Regions from separate parts of the Asticcacaulis sp. MM231 genome, predicted to be linked through region 2. Evidence: riboswitches for the same ligand, from Rfam matches in the RefSeq annotation. Region 2 holds a riboswitch; the other holds the start of a gene.
What was found. Region 2 has a riboswitch for cobalamin ahead of metE (5-methyltetrahydropteroyltriglutamate--homocysteine S-methyltransferase). Riboswitches for the same ligand answer to the same signal wherever they lie in the genome.
Positions count from the first base shown of each region.

Region 1: another riboswitch for cobalamin. It lies ahead of ABQ278_RS07190 (TonB-dependent receptor domain-containing protein); the one in region 2 lies ahead of metE (5-methyltetrahydropteroyltriglutamate--homocysteine S-methyltransferase).

Region 1 is NZ_OZ075108.1:1,464,181-1,471,884, reverse strand. It holds gene cobS (cobaltochelatase subunit CobS) at 1-212, opposite strand, end outside; gene ABQ278_RS07215 (hypothetical protein) at 318-593, opposite strand; gene ABQ278_RS07210 (GFA family protein) at 671-1,120, opposite strand; gene ABQ278_RS07205 (J domain-containing protein) at 1,302-1,964, opposite strand; gene ABQ278_RS07200 (BolA family protein) at 2,033-2,323, shown strand; gene ABQ278_RS07195 (TadE/TadG family type IV pilus assembly protein) at 2,384-3,703, shown strand; cobalamin riboswitch at 3,763-3,955, shown strand; gene ABQ278_RS07190 (TonB-dependent receptor domain-containing protein) at 4,082-5,944, shown strand; gene ABQ278_RS07185 (GNAT family N-acetyltransferase) at 6,065-7,213, shown strand; gene ABQ278_RS07180 (DUF962 domain-containing protein) at 7,246-7,590, shown strand; gene ABQ278_RS07175 (ATP12 family protein) at 7,574-7,704, opposite strand, start outside.
Region 2 is NZ_OZ075108.1:1,087,529-1,095,232, reverse strand. It holds gene ABQ278_RS05370 (IS1182 family transposase) at 192-1,541, shown strand; partial or broken gene ABQ278_RS05365 (transposase) at 1,638-2,050, shown strand; partial or broken gene ABQ278_RS05360 (IS630 family transposase) at 2,116-2,879, shown strand; gene ABQ278_RS05355 (hypothetical protein) at 2,981-3,661, opposite strand; gene metE (5-methyltetrahydropteroyltriglutamate--homocysteine S-methyltransferase) at 3,728-6,031, opposite strand; cobalamin riboswitch at 6,129-6,339, opposite strand; gene ABQ278_RS05345 (acyltransferase) at 6,488-7,612, shown strand.

The sequences.
Region 1 (7,704 bases), 380 kb from region 2:
ACGCGGCGATCGAAGGCGAAACCGGCGCAGATGGCCTGGGTCGTTTGCGGATCGAAGCGATAGGCGTCGTCGATGTCCGGCACATGGCTGTCACGATGCGAAAACGCCGGCACCTGCATGTCGATATCTACGTTGAAGACATCGCGGACATTGACCTTTTTATCGGGTGCGAGGGCCAACAGGGGATCGGGATATTCAAGCTCGACGGACATGGCGGACAGACGCTTTCGGTAACGAACGGACAGGCCTTTCAGCTAAGACTTTAAGACACTCGAAACAACCCTAATGTTGTCCTGCAACAAATTTTTTTGCCATGCCTAAATCCCGAACAGCATCCCCGCAACTCCCGCGATCACGACAATCGGGAACGCAAAGCGATTGACCTTAACCATACGCCTTAGATTTTTCCCCATAGTAAGGTCTATCGGAGAGAAAAGCAGTTCAAAGAACATCTTGAAATTCTCAAGACCGAAGGTGAACGCCTCACGATCAGGCACCAGTCTTTTAAATTTACGCCACTGGAAAGCTTCATAGGCGCGATACAGACAGTAATAGAGCAGGCTATAAACACTAAGGACCGAAAAACTTATCATAATACCACTTCAGAATTGCAGCCTTGGTAGCTTTAACACGCCGCTAGAAAACCGCAATCGCTTGATAAAAGCCATGCCTATCCTTCATCCGGATACTGATAACTCACCACCTTATCGAGAAATGGCGCCGCTTCGATGTCGTCCATCGTGGTGCGAAGCGGCCAGTCATTGACATGATCCATCCAGGAAATGCGCGCCTCAACGCCAAACTGGATATCCGGCACGATGCTTTCCGGATGATCGAAAGCGCCGATGGCAACCGCGACACCATCCGGCGCCTCATAGGTCAGGGGCGTGCCGCAATCCGGGCAGAAGCCGCGATTGACCAGATTGGAGGAAGCAAAGCGCTTCGGCTCGGTTTTGGTCCAACGGAAATCCGTACCGCGCACCGATACCAGCGGCGCGAACACATTGCCAAACGCCTTCTGGCACATACGGCAATGGCAGACCGAGGCATGGCCCAGCGGTTCGCTAACCTCAAAACGTATGGCACCACATTGGCAACCACCTTTATGGATTTGAGACATGGTAGCCCCCTCCGGCTTGACAAACTCGCCACCACCCCCGCTTCGCAAGGGATGAGACATAATGTGCATTCCACCTTCCGAAAATCGTGAGATTTGAGACGAGTAGCAGGAGGTTAGCGACGCAGGTACACTACGTACCTGCAAGCGACACCGACGCACTAATCGGCCAAAGACCGCGATTTTAGGCGAGGCTCATCTTTTTAAGGACTTTATAGGCCTTGATCACGCGCTGGAGCTTATCCTCGGCCGAACGATCGCCGCCGTTGTTATCCGGGTGGCAGCGCTTGAGCATCTCGGTGTAGCGCACGCGGATCTGTTCGGCGGTAGCGCCGACTTCAAGATCGAGATCGGCGAAGGCCGCGCGTTCGATCTTGCCATACTGGCGCACGGCCGGTTCGCCCTTGTCGCGCATGGGCGCAGCACCCGCGCCGAAGACGCTGTGCGGATCGAAGAAGGTCTTGGAATTGGTGCCCTTCACGGCGGCATTGGCCGCTTCGCGGCTGAGGCGCGAGGCGCGGAAGGCCCACGTCGGGCGGTCGCCGGTGGCGATGGCTTCGCGGTGACGGCGCGCCTCGCCTTCGCTCATACCGGCGAAGAAGTTCCAGTTCTTGTTGTACTCGGCGGCGTGACCCACACAGAAATTGTAGTGTTCATTCATCATTTCACGCGACTTGGGCGCCCTGGCCGTGGCGGCCTTATGGCATTCCGGCCATTCGCACGGCTTTTCGCCCGGCTTCAGATGCAAGACATCATCTTCCGGCCTGCGCGTTTTCTCCTCGCCTTCCTTGGGCGGACGGATACGCATGTCCATGAATTTGGGCTTGAACTTAAATCCTTCGGTCATATGATGACAGTGATCCTTTGATCTTAAAAAATTGCGACGTGCGTATAGCTGTAAAGTGAGGCCAGAGTATGGGAACCGTAGCGGACCGTTTAAGCGTGAAGCTCAATCAGGCCTTCGCTCCACAACAGTTGGAGATTCACGACGACAGCGCCAAACATAGTGGACATGCGGGCGCGCGTGAAGGGGGCGAGAGCCATTTTTCCGTACTTATTGTTTCCGAACACTTCGAAGGGCTTAATCGCGTCGCCCGACAGCGGCTGGTGAACAGCGCCCTGGCCGAGGATCTGGCCGGCCCGGTCCATGCCCTCAGCCTGCAAACCCTGACACCGGAAGAGTCCGAAAAGCGCGGCGCCGGTTAGCCATCATTTAAGCATCCTATGCGATAGTGCGCCCGGCTGAACAGACTTGGGGGCGACACGGTGCTGAATAAACTGCGAACTTTTGCGCTCGATGTGCGCGGCAATGTCATCATGATCATAGCGCTAGCTGTGCCTGTTTTGTTTATGTTCGTTGCCGGCGCGATCGATTTCAGCCGCGTCATCGGCCTACGTGCCGAGCTTCAGGATTCGGCGGATGTGGCCAGCGTCGGTTCCGTGGCCATTAATTCGGTCGCTTACAAGATCGGTCAGACCATGGGTTCCGGTGAAATCTCCGCCGGCGAAACACAGGCTGTCAGTATTTTCTATTCCGACATGGCAACGCACGCGGAACTGAGCGCTGTCACGCCCAAAGCCAAGGTGATGAAGGACGGCACGCTGATCACCTCGACGGTCACGGTCACCGCGAACTACAAGCCCTATATGCTGGGCCTTTTCGGATTCAGCACGCTCCCCGTTTCGGTGACGTCGAAATCGCAGGCGAGCATGCCGCCCTTTATTGATTTTTATTTGCTGCTCGATAACACTCCCTCAATGGGCTTGGGAGCAACAACAGCAGATATCAAGCTTATGGACGATAAGATCGGTTGTGCCTTCGCCTGCCACGAAACCGGCGCCAACGCAGGCAAAGACAACTACACAAAAGCGAAAAAGTACGGCGCCACCACGCGGATTGATGTTGTGCGTCAGGCCACACAGAACCTTATGACGACAGCCCAGAAGACCCAAACAATTGCCGGGCAATATCGCATGGCAATTTATCATTTCGGGATGGCTGCAGATGCAATCGATCTCAAAGCACCTCAACCTTACAAGGTCAGCGCCCTTACCACGGACCTTACCGCCTCCGCTGCGAACGCCGCCAAGATCGATTTAATGACCACACTTAGGCAGAACTACAATAACGACAGTCAGACGAATTTCAAATCCGTGCTCACAGGTATGAACAGCCTTATCGGCACGCCTGGAACTGGCACATCTTCGTCAACGGCGCAAAAGGTGCTGTTCTTTGTATCGGATGGTCTTAACGACGGTTACGATTGCGCTTACAACAATATTGCCAATAACCCCTGCCGTCGCATCACACCGCTGGATACTAAACAGTGTACAGACATCAAAAGCCGAGGCGTTCGGATCGCGGTGCTGTACACGACCTATCAGCCGGCTCCGAATGACGGTTTCTTCAAGAGCTATGTTCAGAAATTTTTACCACCAAATTCAAATCCGTCCCAAGTTGCCACCCAAATGGAAGCCTGTGCTTCACCCGGGCTTTATTTTGAAGTCAGCCCCAGTCAGGGCATCAATGAAGCCATGACCGCACTCTTTAACAAGATCGTTTCGGTCGTCAGGATCAATTCCTAAAAGATACATTGTGGCGAAAGGCGCGTTTGAAGGCTTGACGCGCCGCAGTTCAGGCCCTAGCACCCGCCCGTGCCAATGGTGCCTGCGCGTCAAAACCGCAGGATAATAGGGAATTGGGTTAGAGGCCCAAACTGTCCCCGCAACTGTAAGCGCCGAGCCTTGCTGCCTTATGTCACTCGTATCTGCGGGGAAGACGGCAGCGAAGCGTTCGAGGCGCGAGTCAGGAGACCTGCCTTGGCTGTCGTCCTTTGCGTGGCCGGGAAGTGCAGCGCGAGCAAGTCTATATAGCTTGAGAGACGATACCTTGTGAGCCGTAACCGGCGCAGGCTTCGTCATGCGCGGTTTACGGCTTTCGTTTCTGACTGAAAGACCGTTCACATGCTGAACTCCAAGACTACCCTTTTCCTCACCGCCTCGCTTCTGGCCCTGCCCGTCTTTGCCCACGCCGACGAGGCGCCGACCGAAGTCGTCGTTTCGATCACCCGCGAAACCCTGCCGGTGTCCAAGCTCGGCCAGAGCGTCGCCGTGCTGAGCGATGCCGATATCAAAGCCTACCAGTCGCTGTTCGTCGCCGATCTCCTGACCCGCACGCCCGATCTGAGCATCGCCCGCACCGGCGGTCCGGGCACGGCCACCACCGCCTCGATCCGTGGCGCCGGTGCCGACCACACGCTTTATATTCTCGATGGCGTGCGCCTGAATGATCCGGCGCAGGTGGGCGGCGGCACCAATCTCGGCCTGGTCAGCACGGATGATGCCAGTCGCATCGAAGTGCTGCGCGGCCCGCTCTCGACCCTGTGGGGCTCCGGCGCTATGGGCGGCGTGGTCAGCATCACCTCGCGCACCCCGTCCCAACCGCTCGAAGGCGATCTTCGTATCGAAGGCTTCGATGAATACGGTTCGGCCCGCGCCGGTATCGGCGGCAAAACAGGCGGTCTGACCTGGCGTCTGTCGGGCAGCACTTATAATGACCGTGGCGTATCAAGCTTTGCCGGCGGCGCGGAAAAGGACGGCTTCACCCAGACCACGCTGAACGGCAAGCTGCGCTACGACTTCAACGAAGCTTTCAGCGCGCAGGCCTTCTCGACCACCAGCCACAGCCGCGGTGATTTCGACGGCTATAACCCGGTCGCTCCCTACAACTTCATGGATACCGGCGATTTCGGCAAGAACGGCAACACTCTCTCGGTCGTCGCCCTGACGCACCGCTTTACAAAAGGCGAACAGACCCTCTCGTTCAGCGTCACCGATAATGACAGCAACAATTACAACCCCAATTCTTCGCCCAACTATGTCGCCAATGGTCATATTGAAGCCGCCGATTACCACATCAGCTATCGCCTGACCGACGCCACACGTCTTCTCGGTGGCCTGAGCTACGAGCGCGACACCATGAGCGTGGCCTACCCCGCAAGCTGGGATCCGAACCCTTTGCCGCTTAAGGCCTCCTCTACGCTGGCCAGCGTCTACGGTCAGGTGACCCACGATTTCGGCCCCCTTGATGTGGCCTTAAGCGCCCGCCATGACGACGCCTCGTCCTTCGGCGGCAATGACATCGCACAGGTGACGGTCAATGCGCCCCTAAGCGAACACCTGCGCCTCCATGCCAGCGCCGGTCAGGGCGTCAAGGTGCCGAGCCTCTATCAGCTTTACAGCGATTACGGCACGGCCACCCTGGTCGAGGAAAAATCGACCACGCTCGACGGCGGCGTCGATTATGGCTTTGACGGCGGCCTGTTCAGCGTCAGCCTGTTCACCCGCTCGGTGCGCGACCAGATCGACTTCGTTTACGACACCTGCACGCTCGCCCAGCCCTACGGCTGCTACGGCAATATCGGCCGCACCGAAACGCGCGGTGTCGAGCTGGAACTGTCAAAGGACCTGACCGATTCCCTGAACCTGCGTGGCAATTACAGCTTCCTGCACGCCCGCGATGGCAATGGCGGCCTGCTGCCGCGCCGTCCGGATCAGATGGGCAGTGTCGACCTGACCTGGACCGCGACCGACAAGCTGAACCTGGGCCTTGGCCTGCGTCATGTCGGCGAGGCGCTGGATACCGCCTATACCGGTATGCTCAAGGCCTATGATCTGGCCGACCTGCGCGCGAACTATACGCTCAATGATCGCCTCAGCCTCTATGGTCGTATCGAGAACGCCGGCGACAGCCGCTACCAGACCGCCGGCGGTTATGGCCAGACCGGCCGCCGCGTCTGGGTGGGCCTGCAAGCCAAGCTGTTCTAAATCTAACCTCCTCCCCCGTCCCGGCGGGGGAGGACACACTATGCCGCTTGTCGGCGCGAAGATCATCGCACATAGTTAAAGATAGGGGTGGGGCTTCCTGCCTGTCCTCCAACGCACTATATGGCGAACATGTCCCCTGCCCTGACGCTTAAAATTCACAGCCGCATCGCCGAGATCGGCGAAACCGCATGGAATAGTTTAAGGGATGACGATAACCCTTTCACATCCTTTGCTTATCTCGATGCGCTTGAGGCGACAGCCTGCGTTGATCAGGCCAGCGGCTGGCAGCCCATCCATCTCTCCTTAAGCGATGAAGCCGGCGTGGTGCGCGGCGTCATGCCGCTCTATGTCAAATACCATTCGATGGGCGAATACGTCTTCGATCAGTCGTGGGCACGCGCCTATGAACAGGCCGGTGGCGACTATTACCCCAAGCTGCAAGGCGCCGTGCCCTTCACGCCCGTGACCGGCAGCCGCCTGATCTCGCCCGATCCGGAGGTGCGGCAGGCGCTGGCGAAAGCCGCCATATCCCTGTGCGAGACCAACAAGCTGTCTTCGTTGCACATTACGTTCCCACGTGACGACGAATGGGAGATGATGGGCGGTATGGGCCTGCTGCAACGTCAGGACCAGCAGTTCTGGTGGGACAATAACGGCTACGCCACCTTTGATGATTTCCTTGCCGCCCTCTCCTCCAACCGCCGCAAGGTAATCCGGCGCGAACGCCGCGACGTCCAGTCAACCGTTGATCTGCGCTGGCATGTCGGCTCTGACATCACGGACACCCATCTCGATCAGATGTACGCCTTTATCGAGAGCACCTATGACCGCAAGTGGGGTTCGCCCTATCTAACGCGGGCCTTTTTCAGCCGTATCGCCGAGACCATGCGTGACCAACTGGCGCTGGTCTTTGCCTATGACGGCGATGAGGCGGTGGCCGGCGCCATCAACTTTATCGGCGGCGACACGCTCTACGGCCGCCAATGGGGCACGCTGATCGATATCCCCTTCCTGCATTTCGAGGTCTGCTATTATCAGGCCATCGACTTCGCCATTGCGCGGGGCTTAAAGCGCGTTGAAGCCGGCACGCAAGGCGAGCACAAGCTGTCACGCGGCTACCTGCCCAACCCGGTCTATTCGGCGCACTATATCCGCGACAAGCGCCTGCGCGCACCGGTCGAAGATTATCTGAAGCGCGAACGCGAAGCTGTGGTGGAACAGATGCAGATGCTCGAAGAGGAAGCATCGCCGTTCAAAAAGGGGGGATGATGTGTTAAGCTCGGTCAAAAGGGATGAAACCGATGGCCGAACGCTACACAACCTATTCCGCCTTTTTCGATTTTTACCTGAGCGAACACAGCCTGCCGGCCACCCGCGCGGTGCATTATCTCGGCTCGACCTGCGGGATTGCCGCGCTGATCCTCACCCTCTCTACCGGCTGGCCGGGCTGGATCGTCGTGGGCCTGATCGCCGGCTACGGCTGCGCCTGGATAGGGCATTTCTTCATTGAACATAACCGCCCGGCGACCTTTAAATACCCGCTGTGGTCCTTCGCAGGCGACTACCACATGTACTTTCTGTGGCTGACCGGCGGCTTAAGCAAGCGGCGCCAACTGGCCGAGGATCACCTCAAGCCAGCGCCTTGAACCAGATCTCCAGGCTGTGCGCCTGCGCCCGGATGCCGGCAGCGCGCTTGGCGGCCTCTTCATCACGTCCCCAGGTCTCGGTCTGGAAGTCCTCGCCGATACGCGACGCCACAA
Region 2 (7,704 bases):
ACTTTGTTATTTCGTTGCGTATGGCATAGTCGGCCCTCTTCTGCGGGGCCGGTTATGACTGTCAAAACGAAATATACTCTGGGCTTTGCCGTGCTGGGCCTTGCCTTCATCGCCACCATGGCCTTCGCGGCAGCGATGGTTCTTTGCTAGCAGTCTGTCGGATTTAGCCAAATCCGTGTATGTTTTTTGGCATGGCAAATTTCAAGAATAGTGACCGTAGCCAAGCTTTTTTGCTTCCTCCCGATCTTCGGGATTGGTTGCCGGAAGACGATTTGGCGCATTTCGTGATCGCTGCCGCGGAGCGCGTCGACTTGTCGCTTTTCAAGATCAACGACCGCGGTTCGGGCAAAGCGCAATACCATCCCCAGATGATGTTGGCGCTGTTGATCTATGGCTACGCCAATGGGATTTTTTCGTCTCGACGCCTTGAGCGAGCGACTTATCGGGACATCGGCGTTCGCTTTGTTGCGGCGAACACCCATCCGGATCACGATACGATCGCGGCGTTTCGGCGAGACAACCAGACAGCTTTCGAGCGGGCGTTTTTGCAGGTTTTGCTTATGGCGAAGGAGACGGGTCTGCTCAAGGTGGGCACCGTTTCGATCGATGGCACCAAGATCGACGCCCATGCCTCCAAAATCCGCTCTGTCCGGTACGATCGCGCCCAGGTCTTGCGTGAAAAGCTTAAGGCCGACATTGCCGAACTGACGGCGAAGGCTGAAGCCGCCGACGCCTCCGATACGCCAGATCCGCAAGCCCTGCCTGCCGAAATTGTCCGTCGCGAGGCGCTGAAGTCCAAGCTCGATGCCGCTTGCGAGAGGCTTGAGGCCCAAGCCAAAGAAGAGGCGGAGCGTGTGGCTTATGAAGCCAAGAAGGCCAAGTATGATGCCAAGCGCGGCCGGCGTGGCAATCCGCCTGTTCCCCCCGACGACGATGCGCCACCGCCTCCCGAACGGCAGACAAATCTGACGGATCCGGATTCGGGCCTCATGCGCAAATCCAAACATCACGAATACCGTCAGGCCTATAATGCCCAGGCCGTTGTCTGCGCCGAAGGCACCCAGTTGATCCTCTCAACCGAAGTCTCGGTAACACCCTCAGACCAACCGACCTTCGTAGATACGATCCAGGCCATGCAGACCGGTATCGGCCTGCCAACAACCGTACTTGCCGACGCCGGCTTCGCCAGCGGTCCCGCCGTCGCCGCTATCGAGGAGATGCAGATCGAGGCTTTGGTTGCGATTGCCAAGACCCAGCCTCAAAGACCTTACGACTTCCGCCCGCCGCCACAGACTCCAAAGCCAGAGCGTCAAATCCTTGAACCGTGGAGGCTGAAAATGAAAGCAAAGCTGGAAACCGAAGACGCCAAAGCCAAATACAAGCTCAGAAAGCAGACCCTAGAACCTGTCTTTGGAATCATCAAATCGGTCTTGAAGTTCAGGCAGTTCTCCCTGCGAGGACTGCAAAAGGTCAAAAGCGAGTGGAAGCTTATCGCCCTGGCATACAACTGCAAGCGAATGGCTGCGCTCAAACCAGACTGAGACACCTAGAGCGGGATGACGTAAAATTGAATCGATTAGAGATTCCCCGTGAATCCAAATCATGATTCATTGGTTGGACATGATGGAGAGATGTCCATGCCCCGAGCCTATTCAATGGATTTGCGTGAGCGTGTTGTTGCGGCGGTAAATGATGAAGGTATGTCTCGGCATGAGGCTGCCCATCGGTTCGGCGTCGCGGTGAGCACCGCAATCAAGTGGGTGACGCGAACCAAGGAGACCGGCAGTCCTGCCCCCAAGCGAATGGGCGGTTATAAACCCAGAGTCCTCTCAGGATCTAATCGAGATTGGCTCTTGGAACGTACCCAAACTCCGTTCACGTTACGCGGTTTGGTCCGCGAATTGGGTGAGCGCAATGTTCGTGTGGACTATCGATCAGTTTGGCGGTTCGTTCACTCAGAAGGGCTGAGCTTCAAAAAAAAACGATAATGGCGAGCGAACAGGACCGGCCCGATGTTGCGCGTCGTCGAGAGCAGTGGCGCAAATTGAGGTGGTCCCCGAAAACTGGACAGCTGGCTTAGATATAATCTTGCCCCTATAGTGGCCACCGGCCAAGGGGTTTATCCCTGCCGTAGATGGTGTTGTCCGGTGGCGTCTGATCGATCTGGCCGGATGGATCCGCGATGAGTGGGGTATTTCCATCGCAGAGAACAGCCTGAGCCGTATTGTCCGTGATCTGGGGTATCGGAAGCTGTCTGCAAGGCCGAAACACCATGGCCAGAATGAGTACGCGCTTGAAGACTTTAAAAAAAACTGCCTGCCGAACTGGCAAAAATTGAATCAGGGTTCCCTAAAGGAACAAAGGTAGAGCTCTGGTATCAGGACGAAGCCAGGATTGGTCAAAAGAACAAGATCACAAGGCGTTGGGCTTTGCGCGGCACCAGACCAAGCGCGCCAAAAGATCAAAGAACCAAATGGGCCTATATCTTTGGTGCCATCTGCCCCCAAAAGGGAAAGGGAGCCGGCATGGTCATGCCCTTCTGCGACAGCTTCGCCATGGCCCAGCATCTTCGTGAAATTAGCGCCAATGTCGACACTGGCTGTCATGCCGTTCTGATACTCGATCGTGCTGGATGGCACACATCACAGAAGCTGGACATCCCCGAAAACATAACTTTGTTGCCCTTGCCTGCAAAGGCGCCGGAGCTCAACCCAGTAGAAAATGTCTGGCAGTTCATGCGCGAAAACTGGCTGTCCAACCGAATTTTCAAATCCTACGACGATATAGTCGCCCTGTGTTGCGAAGCCTGGAACAAACTTATCGACCAGCCATGGCGCATAATGTCCCTTGGCATAAGGGAATGGACAAAGGGGTACTAATCAGTGGAGGTTGGTATCAGTAAGATTAGGGCGCTTTCCGAAAAGTGTGACGCACTTTTCGGAAAGCGCGTCAAAACATAAAATTAGAGCGCCTACCTGATTTAAGCGGCGGGCTCCGCAACCGACCAGCCGATGGTCATTTCCTGCACCACGGGTGATGCCTTTTTCAAAACCGGATCGCCGGAATCCAGCGTGCGCTCGCCGATCAGCGAATCCGGCACAGGGTTGGTGTTGTCTTCGGCAAAGCCCATTCGCAGACCGAACATGCAGCCGCCGGGGATTTCCGCCAGCCGCCCGCCCTTAAGATCGCTGACATAACCGCCGTAATCCCAGTCGAAACCGCCGACAGTGAAGGCCCGGCCATTGGCTAGTTCGATGTCACCCAGCTTGCTGCCAAGGTGCAGGCCTTCCGGCCCCTTCCAGGCGGTTGACGTGCCGCGCGCCATGACAAGCGATACCTGCGTCATCGCTTCATCGGCGAACAGAACCTCCAGCCGGTGCTTAGAGTCCTTGTCGAAGAGGATAAGCCCCTTCTCTTCGGTGCCTTCGGCGCCGGGGATCATGCCCAGAGTTGCATCCTTGCCGTAGGTCGCCATCAGGCTCTTGGCTGTATCGCCCTGCTTGACCGGGCCCGCGCAGGACAGGGTATCGACCGCCATCGGCGCTGCCGACGCTACCGCCGAAGACGCCGGGGCCTGCGGCGCCTCATCTGTCTTCTTCTGCGGCGAACAGGCAACCAAAAGTCCCGTTAGAATAACAACGCTCGTAGTCTTGCGGATCATCAGGCTGCCTTAAAAGATTTCAGGCCCGCATCTTAACGACAAGAGGCGGGCCTGACCAGTAGGGCTTTACACCCAGACCGGATGCGTGGCGCGCAGGGCCTTGGCCGCGGCGACCATGCGCTCCAGCGCCGGTCTGGTTTCGGCCCAGCCGCGCGTTTTGAGGCCACAGTCCGGATTGACCCAGATCTGCTCGGCCTTGAGACGCTGACCGGCCTTTTCCAGCAGACGCTCCATCTCCGCCTTTTCCGGCACGCGCGGGCTATGGATGTCATAGACACCTGGCCCGATCTCGTTGGGATACTTGAAGTCGATAAAGGCTTCCAGCAGTTCCATGTTCGAGCGTGAGGTCTCGATGGAGATCACATCGGCATCCATGGCCGCGATGGCCCGGATGATATCGTTGAAATCCGAATAGCACATATGGCTGTGGATCTGGGTTTCGTCGGCCACGCCGGCCGAGGACAACTTGAAGCATTCCACCGCCCAGTCGAGATAGGCGTCCCATTTGGCCGGATCGATCGGCAGGCCTTCGCGGAACGCCGCCTCGTCGATCTGGATGATGCGGATGCCGGCGGCTTCGAGATCGAGCACCTCGTCACGGATCGCCAGCGCGATCTGGCGGCAGACGGCGCTGCGCGGCAGGTCATCGCGCACGAAGGCCCATTGCAACATGGTCACCGGACCGGTCAGCATGCCCTTCATCACCCTGGTGGTCAGGGATTGCGCATAGACGGCCCAATCGACCGTCATCGGTTTGGGACGCGACACGTCACCGAAGATCACCGGCGGACGGACATAGCGGGAGCCATAGGACTGCACCCAGCCGGACTGCGTGAAAGCATAGCCGTCAAGCTGCTCAGCGAAATACTGCACCATATCATTACGCTCGAATTCACCATGCACCAGCGCATCAAGGCCAATCTCTTCCTGCCAGGCGATCGCTTTGGCCGTCTCCGCCTTGAGGAAGGCGTCATAGTCGGCATCACTGAGCTGGCCTTTGCTGTGTTGCAGGCGTGCGCTGCGCACCTCGGCCGTTTGCGGAAAAGAGCCGATGGTCGTGGTCGGATAGAGCGGCAGATTCAGGCGCTTGCGCTGCTTGAGGATGCGCTCGGCAAACGGGCTCTGGCGCTCGCTCATCGGCAGCGTCAGGCGAGCGATGCGGTCGGCCACGCCCGCATTATGGATACGCGTCGAGACCTTGCGCGCCGCAAGGGCCTGCGCATTGACCGCCAGTTCAGCACTCACATCCAGGCCGGACAGCGCCGCCTTCAGCACGGAAAGCTCGTGCAGCTTTTGCGCCGCGAAGGCCAGCCAGGATTTCAGATCGGCATCCAGCTTGTCCTCTTGTTCCAGATCAATCGGCACATGCAGCAACGAACAGGACGGCGCCAAGATGACGTCGTTCAATTGGCTGATGACCGGCGCCAGACGGGCCACGAGCGCGTTGAGATCGGCCTTCCAGATGTTGCGGCCATCGATGACGCCAAGCGATACCGTCTTGCCATCCGCCAGTTCCGGCAGGCGTTCCAGCAGGGCGGGCCGCACGGTCAGGTCGACGTGGACACCCGCGACCGGCAGGGAGAAGGCCAGGTCGATATTGGCGTCATACGCATCAAAATAGGAGGTCAGCATGAGCTTCAGGCCCGGCACTTCACGCGCCAGATGGGCATAGGCCTCGGTCAGGGCCAGGGCCACCTGTCCGTTCGGCGCATTGGCCAGCACCGGCTCATCGATCTGCACCCATTCGGCGCCGGCGTCTCGCAAGCTTCGCAGCACCTCGGCGTAGACCGGCAAGAGACGCGGCAGCAGGCTAAGCGTATTGAAACCGCCGATCGCGGCCTTGGCCTGCTTGAGGAAGGTCACCGGCCCGACCAGCACCGGCCGGGTCTGGTGCCCCAGGGCCTTGGCCTCGTTATAGTCGCTGAGCGGCTTGTTATACGCCAGTTCGAAGGTCTGGCTCGGCTTTAGTTCGCTGACCAGAACGTGATAATTGGTGTTGAACCACTTGGTCATTTCCAGCGCCGGGACGCTGCCATTGTGGTTATGACCGCAGGCCGACACCTCGCCGGCGCCGCGCGCCATACGGAAATAGGTGTCGAGATCGCTGGCGCCCTTATAGGCTTCAGGTATAGCCCCGACCATAAAGGCGGTATCGAGCAAGTGGTCATAGAGTGAGAACTCGTTCGAGGGCAGGATATCGACCCCCAGTTCTTTCTGGCGCAGCCAGTTTTGCGCGCGCAAGGTCCTGGCCGCTTCCAGCAGGGACGCTTGATCCGTCTTGCCGGACCAGTAGGATTCGAGCGCGAACTTCAGTTCGCGCCGCAGGCCGATCCGGGGGTAACCGAGATTGGCAACGTGTAGAGTAGACATGGTTTGATCCCATAAAGGGAGCAAAGGTTCATTTGAACGCATGACAGAGGGCGAGCGAAAAGCCCGTCAGCCCGCGCCCCACTGGAAACCCCGCCCGTGGTTGATATGCGACCGGGGCAGGTCTCCTGGCTCACGTATCATCGCTCCGAACCGACCTTCCCAGGCTGTCACCCAGTGGCTATTGCGGTTCGCAGCTCCTCGCTCACAGTTGCGGGAACAGCGCCGGATTTCCCTATGACGGGGCACCGGCTTCCCTCTTAGCTCCCGGCGCAAACCGGCACCGGCAGACCTCAGTCAACGTCAAAACTATACCGTTACGGAAACCAAGTCAATAATCATATAAAGATATCTTTATATGATTATACAAATAATCTCGCACTTGCGAGAAGAAGCCGTTGACGGGCCTCTTCAATTCCTGTGTTTGTTAGCGATACGTAATGCTGCCAAGAGATCATGATGTCCGAAAAGCCCGCCACAGAGCCCATATTCGGTCTGGATTTCATCCGCTTTTTTGCGGCGTCGGCCGTCTTTTTCTATCATATGGGTTTCAAGTTCTTCGTTTTCCCGATCCATACGCCACAAGGGCACGATCTGCTGACGGTTATGCCTGGCTGGGCATCGCAGGGCGGATGGGGATGGGGCTGGATCGGGGTCCAGATCTTCTTCGTGATCTCGGGTTTGGTGATTGCCTATTCCGCCGAAGGGAACACGCCTTACGCTTTCTTCCGCAGCCGCGTGGCGCGTCTTTTCCCGGCTATGTTTATCTGCGCCACCCTGATGGCGGTGATCGCTCTCGTCCTGAACTACTTCCCGCCCGCGCAGCTTGCCTTCCTGTGGCTGAAAAGCGTGACCTTCTTCCCGATCGGTCCATGGATCACCGAGCAGATATGGACACTTCCCGTCGAAATCGCCTTCTATGGCCTGATCTGGCTCATGATCCTGACGCGGAACCTGAAACATCTGGAGCTTTTGGCCTATGTTCTGGCCGGTTTAAGCCTGATCTACTGGCTGATTTTCACCTTCTCAGGCGCGGAAGATCCCTTTATCCGCCTGACGCAACTCACGCTTCTGCAACCCGGCTGCTATTTCGCCCTCGGCATGTTGATTTTTATCGTCGATCGCTCCGGCCTGACGCTTCCGCGTCTGGCGCTCGGCTTCGTATGTGCCGTCACCGCCGTTTTACAAATCTACGCGACAGCGCGTATCGAACGCGAAGGCATGGCCCTGCCCGATGTCACGGTGCTCGCCTACATCATCTGGATAGCAGCCATGGCCATCATCATCGCGTCCCTGCGCTGGAAGAGCGCCATCGCGGCCGCTCTCAAACCCTACGCGCTAGTGATCCGCACGCTCGGCATGATCACCTATCCGGTCTACCTCATCCATATGCACACTGGCATCCCGGTCTATATTTTCTTGCTGAAAGCCGGCTTTCCGGCATTTGCAGGACTTGTCGTGACCTATGTCATGACTCTGGCCGTGGCCCTCGTCATTACCTTATGGCTGGAACCACCGCTGCACCGGCTGGTCAATAGCTGGTTGAAAATAGCCGGCGATTTGCTGCCCGCAAAAGCCGCTTAGCCCGCCTAACCGGGAAGGCGGGCCATCCTCTATCCGACAGAGGGTTACAAGTGCGCCCTGGCCACACCTTGCGGAATTGGCAAGGCCCAGGC